DNA from 3 places in the Lysinibacillus sp. FSL K6-3209 genome. Region 3 is predicted to be linked to each of the others. Evidence: riboswitches for the same ligand, from Rfam matches in the RefSeq annotation. Region 3 holds a riboswitch; each other region holds the start of a gene.

Region 1 (7,759 bases), 310 kb from region 3:
GAGAATATGCAGCGGAAAAGGCTGATATCGTTAGAGCCGCCATTGATGAGGTAGGAAAAGGATTAAAAAAACAATTAGTAGCTACTGAAGAAAGTTCAACTTCGATTGAAGACATTACAGTGGCTATCGAAGAATTATCTATTAGATCAAACCAAATTTCAGAACAATCGAATACGACGTTAGAATTGACGCAAGAAGGTAACGAAAAGCTAAAAGATTCGATGGTGAAAATGGAGCAATTTGATCAAACGATTAATACAACATTTGATGCAATCAACATCCTTGGAGAAAAATCACATGAGATTGGCAAGATTGTCAAAGTAATTACGGGGATTTCGGAGCAAATCAACTTATTAGCATTGAACGCAGCTATTGAAGCAGCTCGTGCAGGTGAACATGGTAAAGGGTTTGCTGTAGTAGCTGATGAAGTTCGTAAATTAGCAGAACAGTCACAACAGTCCGCTGCTGAAGTATCGAATATCGTAAAAAATATTCAAGTAGAGACGGATCGAGTTGTTACATCTATGAAGCAAGGAACAGAAGAGTTTGCACAAACGAATACTACCATTTTAGAAATTGGTACGATGTTCGAAAGAATTGTAGAAACGACAAAAATTATTGCTGAAAATAATGCGAATTCATCTGCAAGTACAGAAGAATTATCTTCAAGCTCTCAACAAATCATGGTGGCAATGAGAGACATTTCTTTCATTTCGCGTGAATCTGTGGAAATGTTTGAAGAGTTAGTTGAAATTAGCGATGACGAATTAAGTACAATGGATAAATTAGTGCAAGAAGCAGGAAACCTTGTCAGCTTAAAAATATAGAGAAATCGGTGCCAGACACTAAAACAATTCAAAATTGTTTTAGTGTCTGGCACTCTTTCATATATTCTAGTAAAAGCTAATGGGAGTAGATATCCATGGACAAACAAAATAGCAGATACAGATGGGTTGTATTTGTTGTTGTATTGTTTACTTATTTGTTAATGGCGAGTCAACGCACAGCGCCAGGATTAATTACAGACCAATTAATGAGCGATTTTCAGGTAACGGCAGCAACGATTGGCTTGTTAACAAGTATCCAATTTTTTGTATATACAAGCTTACAAGTACCAATGGGGATATTGGCTGATCGGTACGGTCCAAATACTTTTTTAATTTTAGGGGCGACACTTACAGGGTTAGGTACAATCATTTATAGCCTTAGCACCCATGAACTCATGCTATTTTTTTCGAGAATACTGACCGGTCTAGGAGATGCAACGATTTGGGTTAATATGGTGCTAATTTTGGCACAATGGTTTCATCGTAAGGAGTTTGTACGGTTAATTGGTCTGGCAGGTATGACTGGGAGTCTAGGGTTTTTATTGGCGACAGTCCCCTTCTCCACGTGGATTGATTTACTAGGTTGGCGGATGGCTTTTTGTAGCGCAGGACTACTATTAAGCTTGTGTGGCTTTGTCCTTTATTTTGTACTTGTCAAAAAGCCTAAAACACGCTTTATCAACGAGCAAGTTTTTGTAACCGATGAAGAACAACGTGATAAAACATCCGTTTTACTGAAAAGAATATTTTCAAATCCGCAAGCATGGGCTCTATTTTTTTGTCATTTTGGTGTAGTAGGGGGTTATGTAGGATTTATCAGTTCCTGGGCTGTACCATACGGTATGACTTTATATGAAATGACACGTTCGGATGCAAGCCAATTGATTATGGTTGGTCTTATAGGGGCACTAATCGGAGCTCCTCTAACTAGTTGGCTGGCTAGCAAGCTAGATACCATTAAAAGGCCCTATATTGTCGTGCATAGTATTGTTTTACTTAGTTGGTGTACGTTTCTTATATGCAATGGACATCCAGCTTTTTTCTTGCTGTTAGTACTATTTTTTATTATCGGCTTTGGATACGGGGCAAGTGCATTAACTTTTGCTGCTGTACGGCAATCTTTCCCTTTACACGAAGCGGGCGTAGTTTCTGGATTTGCCAATACGGGAGGCTTTTTAAGTGCCGTTTTGCTACCCATTATTTTTGGTTATTTATTAGATCATTTTCAATCTGTTTCAGGTTACGTAGATGATGGCTACTACTATGGCTTTATTGTGCCAGTTCTTTTCTCCATCATTGGTTTGTTTGGTGTGCTGTACTTTAAGGAAAAGCGAAGCGCTAAAGATACAATCTATAATTAAAAGTTTATAAATTGTGTTTATCGGAAAAAATGAAATTACTGTGAATGAATAGAAAGCTGTAGTCGTTGAATTTATTATACTAATAGAGCAGTTTAGTTGAAGAAATAGAAGTAGAAGGGTATTTTAAATAAGTAAACTAAAGTGGAAATATAGCGGTTCTATATTGGGGAATTTTTCGTTCCGCTTTACGTATGGAAGGAGTATTAGTGTTTTGGGAATAACAAGTATGGTCGGATACGTAATTATAGGTGCATTACTTATTCTTTTATTAGCATTCATCTTCGTCATGATAAAAGGAGCAAGAAAGTAAGTGCCAGGTACTAAAACAATTCTGAATTGTTTTAGTGCCTGGCACCTTTTATTTATTTTTGTCTTTTTTCAGCCATTTCTACAAGTCGTTTCGTGATTTCTCCACCTACGGAACCGTTCGCGCGAGAAGAAGCATCTGGCCCAAGTTGTACGCCGAACTCTTGTGCGATTTCATATTTCATTTGATTAACAGCTTCTTGTACACCAGGAACTTGAAGTTTATTGGAACTTCGATTTTTATTAGCCATTTTTCTCACCTCCTTGTGCTATTAGAATGGTCGGCAGTTTGATTTTCATACATTTAAAAACAAGGAAATGTGCAATCTAGATACTATAGATGAGGAATAATCACAAAGCTAGCTAAAAATACATTTTACTCTGTTATAATAAAGCCTGGCTCTTTTAAATTAAGGTTTTGCAAGAAAATCAAGGAGGTTTTGAGATGACGAATAATGATATTTTGATTCGTTTACGATATGCACTAGATATTAAAAATACGGATATGGTAGAAATTTTTAAGCTGGGCGGCATGAAATACACAAAAGAGGATGTATTAAACATGCTTATCAAAATTAAAGATGATGAAGAAGATATCCCAGAGAATTACATTAAATGTAATAATAAAATGGTAGAGGTATTTTTAAATGGTTTAATTACATTTAAACGTGGCCCTCAACAATCAAAACAAGGTCAACAAGAAGGACCACCACCGGTTACAGGGAAAGAAAGTCCGAATAATATGCTTTTGAAAAAAGTAAAAATTGCAATGGCTTTAACAACGGAAGATATGCTTGATATCTTATATGAAGGTGGCGTAACAGTATCGAAAGGTGAGCTAGGTGCGATTTTAAGAAATCCTAGTCACCGCAATTATAAAGAATGTGGCGATCGCTTTGTGAGAAACTTTTTAAAAGGGTTAACATATAAATATAGAGATTAAGTATTAATTTTCTTTATAGTGAATTGTGGTGGGATGCTTACTTACAGTAAGCGTCCCGCCTTTGTTTGTATTGGATGATGAAATACATAATATAAATGAAAGCAATAAAAAATAAATTGTAAAATCACCATTATTTTCTTTTAACTGTTGATAAATGTGACGGAATTGTGTACAATTAAATTGACACAAAGTTGTCACAAAGGGAAAAGAAATGTTCATGAACAGAGGGGTGCTTTTTATGATATTTTTTGATCTTATTTTAATTGCTATTTCTTGCATTAGTATTCCATTAATAGTTGCTGTTATGTTAGACATTTTTTACGCAGAACGCAAAAAAGTTCGTTTTTCATTACGCCGTACTTCTGTATGGTATATGTGCGTTTTTGCATTATCCTTTATTCCATCCGTCTTACTCGTAACACAACTTGCATAATTGAATAAACATTTAGGGGTAAGTGTTTATCAGAAATTTAAGCAGCAATAACGTATGTTTACGTTGTCGCTGCTTATTTTTTTTACAATAAAAAAGAATATTTTTACATAGTAATTATTTCATTGTTTGTACAGAAGTAGTAAAATAAGAGCATGGACGAAATAGTATTTTCGTAAGCTATATTGATTATTTTTTACTATTATGTTAATTTGAGGAGAAATAAGGGCAAATCTACTGAAAGGTAGAGACGCAAAGCTACAGGTCTAAGGCAGATGGCGCTATGACGGCTGGGTTGCAAAAGATTAGTCGTTATTGGGATTTATTGTTTTTTATCTTTAATAACCTATTTCTTTTGAAATAGGTTATTTTTTTTTGACCTATAAAATATAAAGAGGAGGAACTATCAATGCAATTTTTAAAAAATGTTTCATTGAAAAACAAATTATTACTTACAGTTTCTATTATTGTTTTACTGTTGATTTCTATCATCACAACACAAAGTATTAGTGAGCTAAATAAAAGAATGAATGTAGATTTGGAACAAGAGTTAAAAAGTGTTGGTATATTGACAGCTATGAATCTCGATAGTGATCAGATTAAACATTTATTAACTGAAAAAGGGGAAAGTAATCCCGATTTTAAAAATCTCCAAAAACAGCTAGACATGATCCAAGAAGAGCAAGGGATAATGAGCTGGAGTTATATTTGGGATATGAAAGATAAAGGTGTTAATCCGATAGGGTATACATCCAACTTGAATGAGGTATATGAAGCTGGTGAGATTTTCGAAGAGTTAGCAGATGAACATGTAGCAACAGCTAAGCGTGCAATTGACAATAATCAGTCTGAAGTAACGAACGTATTCGAAGATCAATATGGTGCTTGGAGAACAGTATTTACCCCTATTAAAGATGATAATGGCAAAATAATTGCTTTGTTAGGTATTGATTATTCCGCAGATTACATAAATACGATCATCAAAACAAGCATGACAAAACAAATTGCAATCGCAGTTGTTGGTTTAATTATTTTACTAATTTTACTTTACATAATTATCGATCGACTATTAAAGCCTCTTAAGAAAGTAGTCGATGTTGCAAATCAAGTGGCAAATGGTGAATTGCATCATGTTGAATTAGAAATTACGAAAGATGAAATAGGGAATTTATCGCAATCAATTCAAACGATGGTTACCAATTTACAACATATTATTTTAAATATTAGAAATACTTCTAATCATGTTTCTTCAGCTGCAAGTCAGTTAACTGTCAATGCAGGAGAGTCGTATAACAGTTCTACCGATATTGCAAAGGATATGAGACGTATAAATGAGAATGCAGAAGCAGCTATGGTGATGACAGAAGAAACTGCTGCAGCTATGGAGGAAACAGCAACAGGAATTCAACAAATAGCCGATTCAGCAAATACAGCTGCCGAATCATCTATAGCAGCGTCTCTTGCATCTGAACGTGGAGATAAAGTCGTGCAACAAGTTATATCCCAAATGGAGCTAATTAATGGTTCAGTAGAACAAATTGGCAAAACGATTAATGGCTTACATGTTAATACGAATAAAATTAGCGATATTGTGAGTCTTATTACAGCAATTGCGGATCAAACTAACCTACTTGCTCTAAACGCGGCTATTGAAGCAGCAAGAGCAGGAGAACATGGTAAAGGGTTTGCAGTTGTAGCAGATGAAGTGAGAAGGTTGGCAGAACAATCATCCCAATCAGCAACAGAAATTTATAATCTTATTAGTACGATTCAATCCGATTCAAATGCTTCCATTGTCGTGATGGAAAAAGGAAAAGCAGATGTAAAAACTGGTATGGAATATACAGATGAAGTAGGGGAAATCTTTAAAGAAATTCTTACATCATCGGAAGAAGTCGCAAGTCAAATTCGTGAAATTTCAGCAGCTTCTCAGCAAATTTCTGCTTCATCGGAAGAAGTTGCGGCGTCTGTAAATAACATTAAACAATCATCGGAGCTTTCATCAGAGTTTTCATCTAATGTCTCAAAAGCGACACAGGAACAATTAACGACGATGCAAGAAGTGAAAGAGGCTTCTTCTTCTTTAGGAATAACAGCACAAGAATTACAAGCACTTGTAGCAAAATTCAAATTGGAGAATGATGAAAATGGAAAATAATTTAACAGAAAAAAATGTTCTGATTACGGGTTCTAGTAAGGGCATCGGAAAAGCAATTGCACTTGCATTCGCAAAACAAGGTGCCAATGTATTCATTAACTATATTGGTGACGATCAAGAAGCAGAAGAAGTGCGAGCACAGGCTGAAAAACTAGGTGTGCGTGCTTATAAATACCGTGCTGATGTATCAGACTCTCATCAAGTACAGGACATGTTCCGATACATGGACAAGCATCTAGGGCAGATTGATATTCTTGTCAATAATGCAGGATTTGCCCAAGCTTCTAGCGTGCTAGATTTAACAGACGAACAATGGGACAGAATGATTAAAGTACATCTTTATGGATGTTTTTATAATTGCCGAGAAGCAGCGAAACGAATGAAGGAAAGAAACAAAGGCAAGATTATTAATATTTCTTCAGATATTGGTAGTTTAGGTTGTGAAGAGTTTACGCATTACTCAGCTGCAAAAGGCGGCATTAATGCATTTACAAAAGCTTTGGCAAGAGAATTAGCGCCCAACATATTAGTAAACGCTGTAGCTCCTAGTGGGACACTCACAGATATCCTACAAGAATTTGGAGAGAACTATATTGAAGAGGAATCCGCAAAGTATCCATTAAAACGCTTGGCACAGCCTGAGGAAATCGCAAAAAGTGTACTTTTTTTAGCCTCTGACAATGCTGATTTCTATACAGGTCAAATTTTAACGCCTAATGGTGGAGTAGTAATGAATGGATAATGTAAGAACTAAGGAGCAATAAAAATGTTGAATATTTTAATCTTTAGCTTGTACTTAATTTTTATTTATTATATTGGTTATAAGGGGTATAAGCGCGTGAATACGGCAGAAGATTTAATCGTAGCCGGTTGGAGTATGCCTCTCTCAGTAGTTACGGGAAGTTTAATTGCGGCTTTATTAGCCGCTCCGTTCTTTTTTGCCGCTGTCGGCTCTGGTTATACGAGTGGTGGCTTTGAGGGATCAGCGACTATGGGTGGTTTAGGTACCTGTATGATTCTTGGTGCGCTTATATGGACAAAACCGCTTAGAAGATTAAAAGGATGGACATTAGCAGACTACTATGGCTTAAGATATGGTAGTAAAAAGTTAGGGGCTTATACAGGGATTGTAATGGCTATCGCCTTTGGGATCTTTAATGCAGCAGCTTTAACTGTTGGCGGAACGTATATTATCCAGCAATTGCTGCAAATAGATTTTGTTCCAGCAGCATTATTATTTGTATCGTTAACAGCACTGTATTCAGTAATTGGCGGTTTATGGGCTGTAGCCTACACAGAAATCGTACAAGGTGCGCTAGCAGTAGCTGGTATTTTAGGAATTACCATTTTTGTGTTCATTTATTATCCTGATGTGACGTTTAATCCGGAGTGGTGGAATATAAGTGAATTGTTTAATAAGGCTGGAGCTGAATTTTGGACGTTATATCTTGTATTAGCGCTTGGTGACATCCCTGCTGTTGACTTAGGTCAAAGGGTGGCGGCCGCAAAAAGCCCGAAAGTAGCACAACGCAGTATGATTATCGCTGGTCTCGTTATTATAGCGATTAGTTGGATTCCAGGTATGTTAGGTGAAGCATTTAAGACAATTTATCCTAATAGCACAAATCCAGAAACGTTAATGCTAGCATTTGCACAAGGATACTTTCCTCCTCTTTTAGCTGCAATCTTTTTAACGGCAATGGCAGCGATGGGAATGTCGACTGTTGCCGCATG
Region 2 (7,759 bases), 520 kb from region 3:
ATATCAACGTTACTATCCAACAAGTACGCTTGTAACAGGATACGATATTATTTTCTTCTGGGTATCTCGAATGATTTTCCAAGGTATTGAATTTACTGGACAACGCCCATTCAAAGATGTATTAATCCACGGATTGGTACGTGATGGCGAAGGACGTAAGATGAGTAAATCACTTGGTAATGGTGTGGACCCAATGGATGTTATTGAGAAATACGGAGCGGATTCACTACGTTATTTCTTAGCAACAGGTTCATCTCCAGGTCAAGATTTACGATATACAACGGAAAAAGTAGAATCTGTTTGGAACTTTGCTAATAAAATTTGGAATGCTTCCCGTTTCGCACTTATGAACATGGATGGAATGACATATGATGAAATCGACTTAACTGGTGAAAAATCAGTAGCCGATAAATGGATTTTAACGCGCTTGAATGAAACAATTGAACGTGTGACTTCATTAGCAGAACGTTATGAGTTTGGTGAAGTAGGTCGTGAACTATATAATTTCATTTGGGATGATTTCTGTTCTTGGTATATTGAAATGGCGAAACTACCGCTGAATGGTGAAGATGAGGCTGCTAAGAAAACAACTCGATCTATATTAGCTTACGTATTAGACCAAACAATGCGTCTATTACATCCGTTTATGCCATTCATCACAGAAGAAATTTGGCAACATTTACCTCATGAAGGTGAGTCAATTACAGTGGCAGCATGGCCTACTGTGCGTACGGATCTTCACTTTGCTGAAGAAGCAGACAATATGAAGCTCCTTATGGATATTATACGTTCGGTGCGTAATATTCGTGCGGAAGTTAACACACCTATGAGCAAAAAAGTACCATTGTTCATTTCTGCTAAAGATAGTGCAACAGTTGCTACTTTGGAAGCGAATAAAGCCTACTTAGAAAAATTCTGTAATCCTGAGACGTTAACAATTGGTGAAGGCTTAGAGGCTCCGAGTCAATCAATGACGGCAGTCGTAACAGGAGCAGAGCTATTCTTACCGCTTGTAGGTCTTATCAATCTAGAAGAAGAAATCGCTCGTCTAGAAAAAGAACTAGAAAAGTGGGCGAAAGAAGTGAAGCTTGTTACTGGTAAGCTGTCCAATGAAAAATTTGTTTCAAAGGCTCCAGAAGCATTAGTAAATGCAGAACGCGAAAAATTAGCGGATTATGAAGAGAAACATGCAGTGGTATTAAAACGTTTAGAAGAATTAAAAAACATGTAATAGCATAGTGATTTGAAGAAACAGCAGATGGCGAAATAGTCATTTGCTGTTTTTCTTTTTATGAATCAAAAGTTATGTATTGAGTTAGGAAAAAATATATAGTATTATCTATTTTAGTTAGTATAATAGATAAAGGCAAACTATCCGAAAGGGTAGGACGCAAAGCCTAGGGTCTAAGGTGAAGAGAAATGAGTATTTTTCAAACTATGATCGCCTGGTTACCATTAAATGAAATTTTTATTTAATTTTATGGCCATTCTATGTCGAGTAGAATGGTCTTTTACTTTGAATGCAAGAATAACGGGGGTTTATTATGTCAGGAAATATTGGAACAATTGTAGTGAAAGTAAACAAAGCTTGTGATGATTTAGATTTTGTGAGCGCTAGGGGCATTATAGAAGCAAATCTTTTAAAGTTATCTGAGGCAAAATATTATCGACTATTAAATGCAAGTGGACGTGTTCTTATTAAGCATATTCTAGCGGATAATAAGGGGCAAAAAGATACGAAGATTTCATTAACACGTACAGATTTACTAGTGATAAATAAGATTAATGAGTATTGTTCAAATTTTGATATTTCGATGCTGAAAAGAACATTAAAAAATTCGTTAGAACTAGTGCAAAGATCCGATGTTCTGCCACTTTTAAATAATGATGCAAAAATAATTTTAGATGATATGGGAGCGCTATTAGGCATCCATCAATTACAATAATTTGTTGTTTATTTGAAAAAAACTAGTTAAAAACACACAAATGATCACTCCTACAGTGGTTTTCTGTGTGTTTTTAAATTTGTATCAGAATTGTTTGTGTGCCAGTCACCCTTTATACTGGAGTGAAAGGGAGTGTTTCTTTTGTTTACTACGATAAAAGCATGTACAGATTTTATTTTTACATTAAAGGCGGTTGATCATAAACGTGAACCTTTAGTCATGATGCGTGAAGTATTGGCGCGTTTAGGAGACCCGCATAACAAGCTGCGCGCTATCCATTTAGCTGGTTCCAATGGCAAGGGATCCACCGTAAATGTACTGAGAGAAATGTTAGAGAATGCGGGATATCGGGTTGGTGCTTTTACTTCACCACATTTAACACGCGTCAATGAACGTATGACCATCAATGGAAAACAAATTCCGGACGAGCAATTTTTACAGTATATGAATAACGTAGCTTCAATTATTGAGGCAAATTATAATGGGGACTATCCAAGTTTTTTTGAGGTCGTCACACTTATTATGTTCCAATATTTCGCAGATGAAGAAGTGGATTTTGCGCTAATTGAAACGGGGCTTGGTGGACGACTAGATGCGACGAATGTCATAACACCACTTGTATCCATTATTACAACGATTTCTTTAGAGCATACGGCCTTTTTAGGCGATACATATGCGAAGATTGCTTTTGAGAAGGCAGGTATTATTAAAGAAGGTGTACCCGTAGTAGTTGGTGTGCAAAATAAAGAAGCACTTGCTACGATTCAAAAGGTTGCACAAGAACGTCAAGCTAGATGTCTGGTTCTAGGGGATGATTTTAACATTGTTGCACAGGAGCAGGAGATGGGCATGCAATCATTCCATTATCACAATGCATATCTTGATCTAACAAATATTCAATTAAAAATGGCAGGAGCGCATCAAATTGCTAATGCGAGTCTAGCTATTACAGCGATGGATATATTACGTGAACAAAGGCTCATTCATTTATCCGAAGAGTCGATGCGGCAAGCGCTACAACATGCACAGTGGGCAGGTCGCTTTGAACAATTCCCTAATAATATTGTATTAGATGGTGCTCATAACTCAGAAGGAACAGCCGCATTGATTCAAACATTACAGAAGGTCTATCCAAATCAACGCTATCGATTTATTTATGCAGCACTTTCTGATAAAGACCATGCCAATAGTATTGCGTTAATGGATGCAGTCGCAACTTCTATAGCTTTTACCCAAATCGGACTGCCCAATGCCATGCCAGCTGAACAGTTAGCGATGCTGTCAACGCATCAAGACAAACAATATAACGAAAATTGGCAAGTGATAGTGAGTGAAGTTATACAACATAAGGACCAACAAGATATTGTCGTGATTACAGGTTCACTGTATTTTATAGCTGAAGTTCGCCAATGGATACAGGAGGGAGCACAATGATTCCTCAGTTCGATGATTATAAGGAAAAATGGGCTTTAACGAGTGATGATGTAATTAAGCCAGGGCTTACAGCGATTGAAGAAGCATTGGCACTTGTAGGGAATCCAGAAAGAACATTGCAAATTGTGCACCTTGCAGGCACGAATGGCAAAGGCTCAACATTAACATTTTTAGAGTCAATTGCGCAGGAACATGGCTTAAAAGTAGGCAAGTTCATGTCTCCATGTATTTTGAATGTGCATGACCAAATTCAAGTAATGCAACAACCTATTTCAGCACTAGAGATGGATCGCGTTTTTCAACAAATGAAAAATGCGGGGCTTAGCGGTAAACTAACGGATTTCGAACTATTAACAGTCGCTGCATTTTTGCATTTTGTCCATTGTGATGTCGATATTGCATTAATCGAAGCGGGTATGGGGGGCTTACTAGATAGTACGAATGTAGTGCAACCTATTGTCTCGATTATTCCGAGTATAGCGCTAGAGCATACAAAATTTTTAGGTCCGACTATTGAAAGCATTGCACAGCATAAAGCAGGGATTATTAAACAGCATCGACCAGTTGTCATCGGGGATTTACCTTGGGAAGCAAAGAACATTATTGAGAGAGAAGCTAATGCAAAGCAAGCACCTGTTCTAGAGCTGAACAAGCAATTTCATATTGGGCGGATGCATGACTATGAGAACTATAAAAATGATACTATGGACTTACATATCACAAATCTTACACGTCATATGAAAGGACCTCATCAAGCGAATAATATGGCATTAGCCATTACTGCATTTTTGGAAGTCGCTGCTGCGCTAAATGTAGCAATCAACGTGGCAAGTATACGCCAAGGTATTAAAATGGCAAGCATTTTAGGACGATTTGAAGAGGTGTTGCCATATATTATTTTTGATGGTGCGCATAATCCAGCTAGTGCAGAAAAATTGGTAGAAACGGTTCGCCAAGCGTTTCCTAATGAGTCGATTACCTTTGTTGTCGGCATATTAGGTGATAAGGATGTAAAAGGCGTTTTGCAGTACTTAGAGCAAATTAGTGAGACATTTTATTTTGTTGATTTTGATAATCCGCGTGCGATGTCAGCAAAAGATATGTTGGCATTATGTCATGCCCCGCAAAAAGCAATTTTGCAAAATACAATTCCATTTTTACAACAACAATCAGAGAAGAAGTGTAGAACAATCGTAACCGGCTCTTTATATTTATTAACAGAAGTGCGCGGTAGCTTGCTTGGTGTAAACGAAAATTAGTGACCGACATCTTTTCCATCCCATTCGGCATACTTCTACCGAAAGCTACGTAATATTACGTATAGCTATTAACTGCAATGTGTATGGACATAGTGTTAGATAGACAATACAATGCGCACTGTACATTTCGTTTTGACTAGTGTAATTAACTTTTGTATAAGATGACAGGTTAAACAACTCGATAGGCAGTTCTTTAAAAATAAAGGCGATATTTGCTAGTTCATAGCGATAAATTTTTTAGGCGAGACGACAGCAGTCTCGTCTTTTTTTATGTTGATTTTGATAGGTTGAAGGAAGAGGTGATGAACGTATGAAAATAGTTAGTCATGTAATTAGAAAACAAGTAGTGCGTGCAATGCTAATTGGTGGTATTGTTGGGCTTTTTGGTGTAGCGATTTTTTTAGGGGTTCTCCAAGCTAGTACCCAATTTTCTTTAAAAAAGGAAAGTGAAGTAGCGAACAATAAAACCGAAACCGAGGCAGAATCTGCAACAATTCCGACAACAGGCGGTACTGCAAACTCAACTATGTTTTTTGCAAGTCAAGCGGGCGTATTTTCGAATTATGCAAGTGCAAGTGCCTTTGTCTCTGAACATCCGTCATTGCAAGAAAGTGCAATTGTAGAAGTAGAGGGCAAGTTTTATGTATGGACAAGTATAGTGAACGAAGAAAGTGAGTTAGTGTTTCTAAAGGACCCACCAACATTTAAAAAAGTGTTTAGTGTTAGTGGTGAAAGTTGCAAGGAGGCGACAATTGCTGAAGTGATAAAAGTATTAGCTGATAAAAATACGACAAAATTAAATTTTAAAGAGGCAACAAAGGATTCCACTCTTCCTGCTGATTGGCAAAGTATTGGCAAGGCAGCAACCTCTATTTCTAGTGATTTAAGTATCGTACGTCTTCAAATTTTTGCACATTATAAGTCTAAAAATGCTTGTCTTCAAACGAAATTTTAAGTCGAATCGTTAGCTATATGAGCGTTATCTTGATTTTTTGAAAATTTTCAAAAACCGTATTCTCCGTTATGATAGAGAGAAGGAGGAATGGTGAAATCATGTTTGAAACAAATCATAAATTAGTACTTGCTTCTGCTTCACCACGACGAAAGGAACTGCTTGCTATGTTGGACCTTCCGTTTGAAATTGTAACAAGTGATGTAGAAGAGACAAGTGTAAAAGCAACAACCATGCAGGATTATGTAACAGGTGTGGCACTGCTAAAAACACGAGATGTAGCTAAGAAAGTGCCAGCAGCAACGATTATTGGCGCAGATACAATCGTCGTTTTTAACAATGAGTTACTGCATAAGCCAAAAACACGGGAGGAAGCTATTTCACACTTATCTCGTTTATCAGGCAAGCGTCATGCGGTGATGACAGCAGTTGCCATCATTGAAGCGAATGGTATAGAAACAACATTTGTAGAAGAAACAGCAGTTGTATTCCATACTTTATCTCAGGAGCTTATAGAAGCCTATGTAGCATCTGGAGACCCTTATGATAAGGCGGGCGGTTATGGTATTCAAACAGCTGGAACCCTTTTAGTTGAACGAATTGAAGGAGATTACAACAATGTTGTAGGCTTACCACTTGCAGCGTTGTTTGCGCAATTGATAGCGAAGCATATTATTCAATTTGCGAAGGAGTGAAGCTATTGCCAACAGATGTTTTACCAAAAACGATGATTCGTGACGTCAATAGGGCAGATCGACCACGTGAAAGACTACTGCGTCAAGGTGCAATGAGCTTATCGAATCAAGAGCTATTAGCTATTTTACTAAGGACAGGTACTAAGGAAGAATCAGTTCTTGCACTGGCGAATCGTGTATTAAGTACATTTGAACGTTTACACCATTTAAAACATGCAACCATTGAAGAAATGATTGCCATCAAAGGTATAGGGGAGGTAAAGGCAATCCAAATTTTGGCTGCCATAGAGCTTGGCCGGCGCTTGTCTCAAAAGCAAAATGATGATAAGTTTACCGTTCGTTCTCCGCAAGATGCCGCTGCATACCTTATGCCGGATATGACCTCTCTAAGTCAAGAACATTTTGTTGCCCTTTTCCTTAATGTCAAAAATCAAATTATGCATAAGAAAACGATATTTATTGGGAGCCTAAATGCCTCCATTGTGCATCCGAGAGAAATCTTCCGTGAGGCTGTCAAGCGCTCTGCCGCTTCTATTATTTGTGCGCATAATCATCCAAGCGGAATACCTACCCCAAGTCCAGAAGATATTGAGGTAACGAAAAGAATTCAGGAAGCTGGCTTTATTATTGGCATTGAGTTACTGGATCACATCATTATCGGTGACCACCAATTTATTAGCTTAAAAGAAAAAGGATATTTTTAGTCTTAATAAAGTAAAGGCTTTCCTACATACGTTTGTGCATTGAACTGTTGTTGGATAAAGTTATAGGCATGTCAAATCCTGCGCGAAACGAAATAAAGATAAGGGCTTTAACATCCTCCGTAGAGCGCGTGCAATATGTTACGAGACAGATTAAGAAGAGAAAGTGCAACGAACCCAAGAAAGCGCTTGAAACGGCTTATTCCTTTTTTATTTCAGATATATCGTAATGCACATTGAAGTTATTTGGACAAGTTTAAAAAGGCTGGGATATAACTAAAAAAATTGAAGGAACATAGGAAAGGTGTTCATAAATTTTTGCTATATGGAGAACTTAGCTAGTCTTGCTTTTGCAATAAATAAAAATTTAGAAGTTCTCACTAGTTGTTGGTAGCGGAGGCGGTGAATCCCGCGGAAAGCACCGCCGAAGCGAACAACAACGGCGCAGCAATAAAGTGTTAGATTGATGGCAGTCAATCTAACACTTTTTCTCTTTTCTCCCTGCCTCTTTTTAGATTTTTTGCGAAAGGTACTTAAGGGCTTTAAATGGTTGTAAATACTTCCAAAGAAGATATCAGTTTTTAAAAGATAAAATTTTTATAGTATAATCTAGAAGTAGTATAGTTGTAGCAATTTTAAAAGTGGGTTAACTCAAAACGAACCTTTTTAATTGAATGACGTTATTGTATTCGTAGAAATATCTATAGCATTCACAAAAATTGGTAGCCTATAATGCGTTGTCTTACGTGAAAAAAAATAATATGCTAATCTA
Region 3 (7,759 bases):
AGACAAGAACCAATAATTGAAAGATATACATCGCAAATGATTGATAATCATTTATGCGAAATATTAGTTCCGGTTCAGTAAAGTATTCGAATTGACTTCTCGGGGTCAACGTTAATGCAAAATAAGAGGTTGGGACATAACTAAACAAATTTAAGGAACAGAGGAAAGATGTTCATAAATTTTTGCTATTATAGGAACTTAGCAATTCTTGCTTTTGCAAAAATAAAAAATTAGAAGTGTTCACTAGTTGTTGATAGCGAAGGCGGTGACTCCTGCTCAGAACGCCCACACCGTAAGACGCGGCCAACAACAGCGCAGCAAAAAAGTGTTAGATTGAACCTAATCAATCTAACACTTTTTGTACATTTTATTAATTTACATTTTGCAAAATTTTACCGTCATTCATTTTAATGACTTGATCTGTATACATAAGCATTTCTTCATCATGTGTAACCATTAACGTCGTGATATTTAATGATTTAGTAAGATTTCGAATTAACTCCATTACGTCCTTCGATCGTGTCGAATCCAGACTTGCTGTTGGCTCATCCGCAAAGAGCACTTTCGGTTTATGAATAATCGCTCGGGCAATAGCAACTCGCTGCTTCTCCCCACCTGATAATGAAGAAGGATAGGCATTTTTACGATGATCCATCCCTACTAAATTTAAAATACGCTCTACCTCTCTTTGCTGCTCGTGTTTCTTTAATGGCGATTCAGAAACTTCCAACATCAGCAGAAGCTGTTCTTCTACCGTAAGAAACGGCACTAAATGTGCAAATTGAAAGACAAAGCCAAATTTACTTGCCCGTACTTGACGAACTTGATCTGCACTCAATGTCGTCATGTTTTTCCCTTCAAAGATTACCTGCCCATCGGTTGTAGGTTGCAAACCTGCTGCAATCGTTAGTAGTGTACTTTTACCAGAACCTGAAGCGCCCACTAATGCTGTTACTTCTCCTTCTTTCAGGGTCAGGTTAATGCCTTTTAATATTTCTTCCTGCACTTCACCATTTGTAAACGTTTTTCTAACATTCTCCATTGTAAATTGTGTCATATTAGACCTCTCCTTGTTGTATCGCTTGTAATGGTTGAATTTTTTTAATTTGGATACCAGAAATAGTAGCTCCGATAAATCCAATAATAAGGAATACAATCGACAATTGTGTTATTGTAGCAAAACTTAAACTAAATGGCATTCCTTGTGGTGCAAACTGATTAAAAACTTGGCTTAGTGTAATTGATAGCACCAGAGAAATCGCAGTAATCACAATCATTTGCGTCCAAATCATTTTGAATAACTTACTTGTTTTTAAACCAATTGCTTTTAAAATACCATATAAGCCAATCTTCTGAACGTTCATCATATAGAAAAAGATTGCAAACAGCATGCCACTAATGACAACTAAAAACCAGACAATCATATTAAGAGACATTTGTTCTGCGCTATAACTCGGAATCGTATTTAAAAAATCACTTTTTGAAAAAGCTTGTAATCCTGTGTACGCTTGTGAGGCATCTCCATCTGGTGTAAACACTAATTGCATTTCTTTAACTCGATAAATTTCTTGGTAATCTTCCATACTAATATAGGCTACTGGCGCATGGCTATATTTCTTTTGTTCAACAAAATCTTTTACAATAAACTTGCCACTAAACTGATTGTTTGTTACTGTATCGCCTATCTGTATACCTTTATCCTTTAATGAGCTATCTAAAATAATTTCTTCATGTTTAACATTTGCAAATAACGGCGAGTCGGTAGCTGTTACAAATGCCACGCTTTGCTGCTTCCCTGCCTTATCATTAATAAAGCCCATTTGAATAGAAAAGGCGACAGCATCTTTTTGTTTGCTTAAAATTTCATCTTGGGTACTGCTATCTATTCTAGAAAGATTATATGTTTCATCTGCATCTTCGTTCATGTAAAACTGCCCCGCTGGTAAATCTTTAATAAGCGCAGCATTGTCTTGCGATAATCCATTTGCCAAACCCGAAATAATAAAGGTTAATAAACTCACCAGAAAAACAATCGAACCTAAAATCACAAATCGTACTTTATTTTTCTTCATTTCTTTTAAAGCCAGGTTCATTTTAAACCCCTCCTATTTCTTTTTACATTCTTAGAATAAAGAGTCAACATGAACACAACATGAACTGAACATGAACGGAAGATGAACTAAACATTACAGTTGAACATCGCTGCCGCTTCCTACTCAAACAAACATAAAAAACCTTCTACGCATAATGACGTAGAAGATTTTTTAAATGGGGATGGAAGCTCGTTTACCGCAGTAAAGCTAAACGGCTAGAATAACGCTCCTAAAAGAATCGTTACAAGTAATGTTTTTGAATTACTCGCATTAATTTATTGGCATTTTCTTCACTAATTGAGAACATCGTTTGTCTAAAGTTAAAACCTTGTCCACAAATAGTTTTCATTTCTGAAGCGCTTAACGGACGCTTTAATATACAAAAATCTTGTAAAGGTGTATTTGTCTCTGCATTAGCATAGCCATTATAATCTTGCTTGTTATATTTACCCGAACCTTTTCCGTATCCTACAATTCCAGCGCCGCTTTTATAAAGGAATACAATATCGCCCTTTTGAATCTTTTCTATTTTTTCTTGCCATCCTTTATGATAAGCCGCTGCTTTCATTCCAGTTAACATTTCGTCTGTCGTTAGTGGATTATTGTTATGATTCGTGTTTAAAACGTAGGCGCTACTCTCATATTCTAAATAACTTTCAATTGGAGAATACATATTAAACTCAATATAATGTTCACCATTCACTTCAAATATCCAGTAGACAATGGCATCAATAGTCAAACCGTTCTTCTTCCAATAAATAATTGCTTCTACCGTTTGTTGGTCTAAGCCATTTGTCATCACAATGAAATGTTGTTTATTATTAAACATCTCTTGGGTAATTTGATTACTTGCGTCTTTACCAAAATACTCTTTATGAGCATCCATTAACGATATATTGCCTTGGCTATATTTAAGGTATTTTTCATTGAGCTCATCGTAACTACTATTGCCGAATAATTGACCATATCTTAATACTTGTAACAAATTCTCTTGATTTGAACCCCATCTTTTCAATTCAAATATGTATAAATCGCCATCTTTATCAACAGCTAAAATATCGGGTTCTTCTTGTCTTGGACGCTCGTTAAATATTGTCATTAAATCTTTACTAGAAATAAAATCTTGCAGATGGTTAGATACTAACCTTTCTAAATCCTTTTCTTTCCAGCCAATCGCATCAAGACTCACTCTTTTAACCTTTTCATAATCCCATGAGGACTTATTTAATTTATATAACATGTAGACCATTTCCTTTCATTAATAGTATCAAATATATTATTCCACCTATTGTAAATATTTTCAATATCAGTACCCATGACATAAGTAGTTTACAGATAAACCATCTTTCTCTTACTAAAGTCTTTTACACATAACAATCGAACCACCATTAAATGACATTATTTTTCACCCCATAAAAAAACTCGCCCATTTTACCCGAATTAAAGGTGGTAAAATATAGTGCGAATTGTACTTTGGCAATAATTTTCCTTATGCTATTCTTTATTGTAGAAAATTTAATAGGCAAACCTAAAGAAATTTAGGGACGCAAAGCTATAGGGACTAAGGTTTTAAATAACTATGTCTGCCAGTTGCCGAAGAGTACATACTACTTTTTGTTTAGTAAGGACGTAACATACAACCCACAGAATATAATTTATAAAAGGCATTTTTCTGTATGTGGGATTTTTTATGATTGCCTTATTTGAAATAAAGCTACTCTTTTTTGAGTAGCTTTTTTATGTACTCTGTAGGAAAAATGCATAAGGAGGAATATAGATGAAAGTAGTAAAGATTGTAACAGTGTCTGCCCTTGCTTTAAATTTAGTCGGTGGTCCAATGAATGTTTTAGCGGCTGAAAATCCAAATGGAGACATCATTAGAACTTCAACCGAAGCTCGTACTATTTATTCCATCGCTTCGGTGAAAAAATTTGAATTGTACGGAACAGATATTTTAAAAGCATACGATGACGTATTTAAAATGGCAAAATCAAACATTCAATCGATTACGAACAACGGCGGAAAATATGGAAGTTCTACTATAGATAAAGCGATTGATGGTGATATGAACAGCCATTGGGAAACAGGGAAACCAAATAGTACCTCCTTCACAAATGAAGTGATCATTCAGTTCCATGAAGCATCTACATTAAATCGAATTGTCTATGCAGCTCGTCAATCTTCTACAAAAGGGAAAGGCTTTGCACAGCAGTTTGAAATTTATAGCTCCACTACAGATACAGACGATGATTTTACACTCGTTTCATCAGGACAATATACAGGTTCTACAGGAGATATTGTCGAAATCCAATTCAACCCTACAAAATTTAAACGACTAAAATTTGTTTTTACGAAAGCAAATCAAGATTGGGCAAGTGCATCCGAGTTTCAATTTTATAAAGAAGATTCTGTCTCTGACAAAATGGCGACACTCTTTACAGATAATACAATGAGCGCTGTAAGTGACAAATTCAACACCATAGATGCTATCAATCAATTAGAAGTCGAAGCCCAAGGCCACCCCTTCTACGCACAATTCAAAGAAGATATTGACAATGCGAAAGCACTGCTAAGCAATGAAAAAATTACAGCGACCACTGCACTAACTTCGTCATTTAGCCATTATGCCAACGAAGCGTATTCAACGCGATTTAGAATGGATAAGGCTAACATCAAAGAAATTACCAACAATGGCGGACACTATGCGAGCGCCGTTATCAAAAATGCTATCGATGGCGATGTTCATACATATTGGGAAACAAATAGAAGCAACACAGCTACATTCTCAAATGAAGTAGAAGTTGAATTTATAGAACCTGTTACTTTAAATCGTATTATTTATGGAGCAAGACCTTCTGACCGTAAAGGCTTTGCCGAGGAATTTGAAATTTACGCTTCCCAAACATCAAAAGGCGATACCTATGAACTTGTGTCAACAGGTAAACACAATATGGTCGCAGGATTAGTAGAGGCAAAATTTGCAACGACGACATTTAAACGGGTGAAATTTAAATTCACTAAATCCAATCAAAATTGGGCAACGCTTTCTGAATTCGCCTTCTATAAAGAAGATGCATTAGACGATAAAATGGCGCAGTTATTTACTGACGGAACGATGAATACAGTTTCCCCTGCATTCAACAGCATCGAACATATTAACGCATTAGAAGAAGAAGCGAAAACACATCCACTATATGCTACTTATAAAGACAATATCGAATTAGCCAAAAAAATACTTAACGGTGAAGTGGTTACAGAAGGAAGAATTATAGTAGCCGAGCAACACGGGGATATGGTCAAACATGCCAATCAACAATTGAAATTCGGCTTCGGTAACAATTTACAACCAACTGGCCTTGCTGCCCAACCGGGTGATCAAATTACCGTTTACGTTGACGCATCATCAACTGGTCCGTTACCACGCTTGGCATTTTCACAACAAGAAGGTGCTTGGAATAGTTGGCGACAAGGTGTCAGCTTAAAAGTCGGTAAAAACGTCATTACTGTTCCTGCCATCCCTAAAACTTCTTATAATAAGAAGGCCGTTACACCTGGTGGCACAATCTATATTGAAAATCCTTATACAGCGGAACAGCAAGGTAAAGCACCGACCTTAAGATTCGAAGGTGTTGAGAGAATTCCATTTGCAACAAAGTCTACAAACGTAGAGGAGTTCAAACAATTTTTAATCGACTATAAGAAAAAAATTGATGAAGATATAGCGAAGCATCCAAATGTTGAAGATCGCAAAGTGCTTGATATTGTAGAAGTCGTTGGTGACCATTTATTTTGGACAGGTACTGCAACAGGTGCTTACAAAACCTATATAGAAAATGGCTACAGCCCGCTCCAAACCATTGAATCATATAATCGCCTTATGGACGAATTATTTAAATATTACGGTTTAGACGGACGTAGTGAAAAACATGATCCAAAACTAATAAGAGAAAACGTACGACTCGCACAGCCTTATGCGTACATGTATGCAGCTGGCGATCATATTGGCACACTCGATGATGTTGTGGCTGATATTTTAGTTCCGTTAGAAAAAAAAGGCGGTTCTTGGGGCCTTATCCATGAAATCGGTCACCGTATGGATATAGGTGTACGAACAATCGGCGAAGTAACAAACAATATGCTTCCACAGCATATGTCAGCACTTTACGGGAAAATCGATGGACGCATTCCATATGAAACGAACGTTTATAAAAACGTACTGAAAGAAAACACAAAAGATTATAACGATCAAGGTTTGTTTGAAAAACTAGCCGTTTACTGGCAACTTGAAATGTATAGCCCTGGCTATTGGGGAAAATTAAACGCTCTTTACCGCGAAAAAAATGTGACACTAACAGATGGTGAACGTTCTAAACAACAATACTTAGTCGAGTTTTCTTCTGAAGCTCTTGGTTTAGATTTAAGTGAACACTTTGCTCGTCATGGCTTTGTTGTAACGGACGAAACAAGAGCAAAAACAAGTAAGTATCCAAAACCAGATAAAAAAATATGGTATTTAAATAATAGCGCGGTCGACTATAAAGGGAATGGTTTGAAAGGAAAAGCAGTAAACGTAACATTGGCCTCAAACCAAGCTGCTAAAACAAATACGCTCTATTTATCCGTTGATAAAGAAAAGCAAGATGACTTTTTAGGTTATGAAATTTTTAGAGATAATGAATTAATCGGCTTTACAAGCACTCAACAATTTATCGATCAACATATCGATAGTACAAAAAATTACACGTACAAGGTTGTTGGCTATGATAAACAATTAAATACACTTCAACCAGTAGAAGTAAAGGCATTTACCCCTACCCTATCTATTGAAAATAAGGTTACAGTCAAGCTACATCAAACATTCGATCCAATGGATTATGTTAAAGCAATTTCCTATAATGGCAAAGATATCACGAATACGGTCGTTATTAAATCGAATACAGTGGATACGACAAAAAAAGGAATCTATGAAGTTGTCTATGAAATCAACGATGAAGGCATCCAAGAAACAAAAACTATGACTGTCAATGTCGTAAGTGATATGCAGTATATTTCTGATATGACAGCTACCTCTGCCAAAGTAGGTTGGGGTTCATTACAAAAAGATAAATCTGTTGCAGGTGACACTATTACGTTATTAAGACAAGGTGTTGAGGCAACGTATGCCAAAGGACTCGGTGCACACGCAAACTCAGAAATCGTATATAACATAGATGGTAAAGGCTTTACCTTCTTTGAAAGTTACATCGGTATTGATCAAGTTTCAAAAGGCAAAGCTTCATCTGCCACGTTTGAAGTTTGGGTCGATGGTGAGAAAAAATTTGCCAGTGATGTATTCAAAGCAAACACAGATCACGGCTACATCCATATCCCTGTTACAGGAGCAAAGGAAGTAAAGCTCATTACAACAGATGCCAATGATAGTGGTAATTCTTCAGACCATACGATTTGGGCTGATGCTAAGTTCGGTAAAGACTCGAGTCAACCTACTTTAACGCTACCTGAAGATTTGACGATGGTGAAATTAAACAGTGATTTCGATTTATTAAGCGATGTAACAGCAACTGATATCGAAGACGGTGATGTCAGTAATCAAATCCTAGTCACTGCCAACGATTTTAATACGAAGAAAACAGGTACTTACCAAGTCGACTATACCGTAACAGATA

Evidence for each region. A riboswitch is a leader RNA that binds a small molecule or an ion and turns the genes downstream of it on or off. The one in region 3 is predicted to bind cyclic di-GMP.
Region 1: linked by a shared signal. The riboswitch ahead of MHH88_RS19380 (HAMP domain-containing methyl-accepting chemotaxis protein) and the one ahead of MHH88_RS17965 (NPCBM/NEW2 domain-containing protein) in region 3 are both predicted to bind cyclic di-GMP.
Region 2: linked by a shared signal. The riboswitch ahead of MHH88_RS15370 (hypothetical protein) and the one ahead of MHH88_RS17965 (NPCBM/NEW2 domain-containing protein) in region 3 are both predicted to bind cyclic di-GMP.

Annotation. Positions count from the first base shown of each region.
Region 1 is NZ_CP150264.1:3,971,348-3,979,106, reverse strand. Features, by position in the region: gene MHH88_RS19405 (methyl-accepting chemotaxis protein) at 1-827, shown strand, start outside; gene MHH88_RS19400 (MFS transporter) at 923-2,188, shown strand; gene MHH88_RS19395 (alpha/beta-type small acid-soluble spore protein) at 2,551-2,745, opposite strand; gene MHH88_RS19390 (DUF1456 family protein) at 2,940-3,437, shown strand; gene MHH88_RS19385 (hypothetical protein) at 3,676-3,870, shown strand; cyclic di-GMP riboswitch class I at 4,085-4,170, shown strand; gene MHH88_RS19380 (HAMP domain-containing methyl-accepting chemotaxis protein) at 4,277-6,025, shown strand; gene MHH88_RS19375 (3-oxoacyl-ACP reductase family protein) at 6,015-6,767, shown strand; gene MHH88_RS19370 (sodium:solute symporter family protein) at 6,792-7,759, shown strand, end outside.
Region 2 is NZ_CP150264.1:3,142,686-3,150,444, reverse strand. Features, by position in the region: gene MHH88_RS15375 (valine--tRNA ligase) at 1-1,231, shown strand, start outside; cyclic di-GMP riboswitch class I at 1,356-1,457, shown strand; gene MHH88_RS15370 (hypothetical protein) at 1,545-1,946, shown strand; gene MHH88_RS15365 (folylpolyglutamate synthase/dihydrofolate synthase family protein) at 2,088-3,380, shown strand; gene MHH88_RS15360 (folylpolyglutamate synthase/dihydrofolate synthase family protein) at 3,377-4,639, shown strand; gene MHH88_RS15355 (hypothetical protein) at 4,950-5,594, shown strand; gene MHH88_RS15350 (Maf family protein) at 5,693-6,286, shown strand; gene radC (DNA repair protein RadC) at 6,319-6,990, shown strand.
Region 3 is NZ_CP150264.1:3,662,836-3,670,594, forward strand. Features, by position in the region: gene MHH88_RS17945 (GyrI-like domain-containing protein) at 1-81, shown strand, start outside; gene MHH88_RS17950 (ABC transporter ATP-binding protein) at 371-1,057, opposite strand; gene MHH88_RS17955 (ABC transporter permease) at 1,059-2,093, opposite strand; gene MHH88_RS17960 (hypothetical protein) at 2,335-3,342, opposite strand; cyclic di-GMP riboswitch class I at 3,605-3,691, shown strand; gene MHH88_RS17965 (NPCBM/NEW2 domain-containing protein) at 3,871-7,759, shown strand, end outside.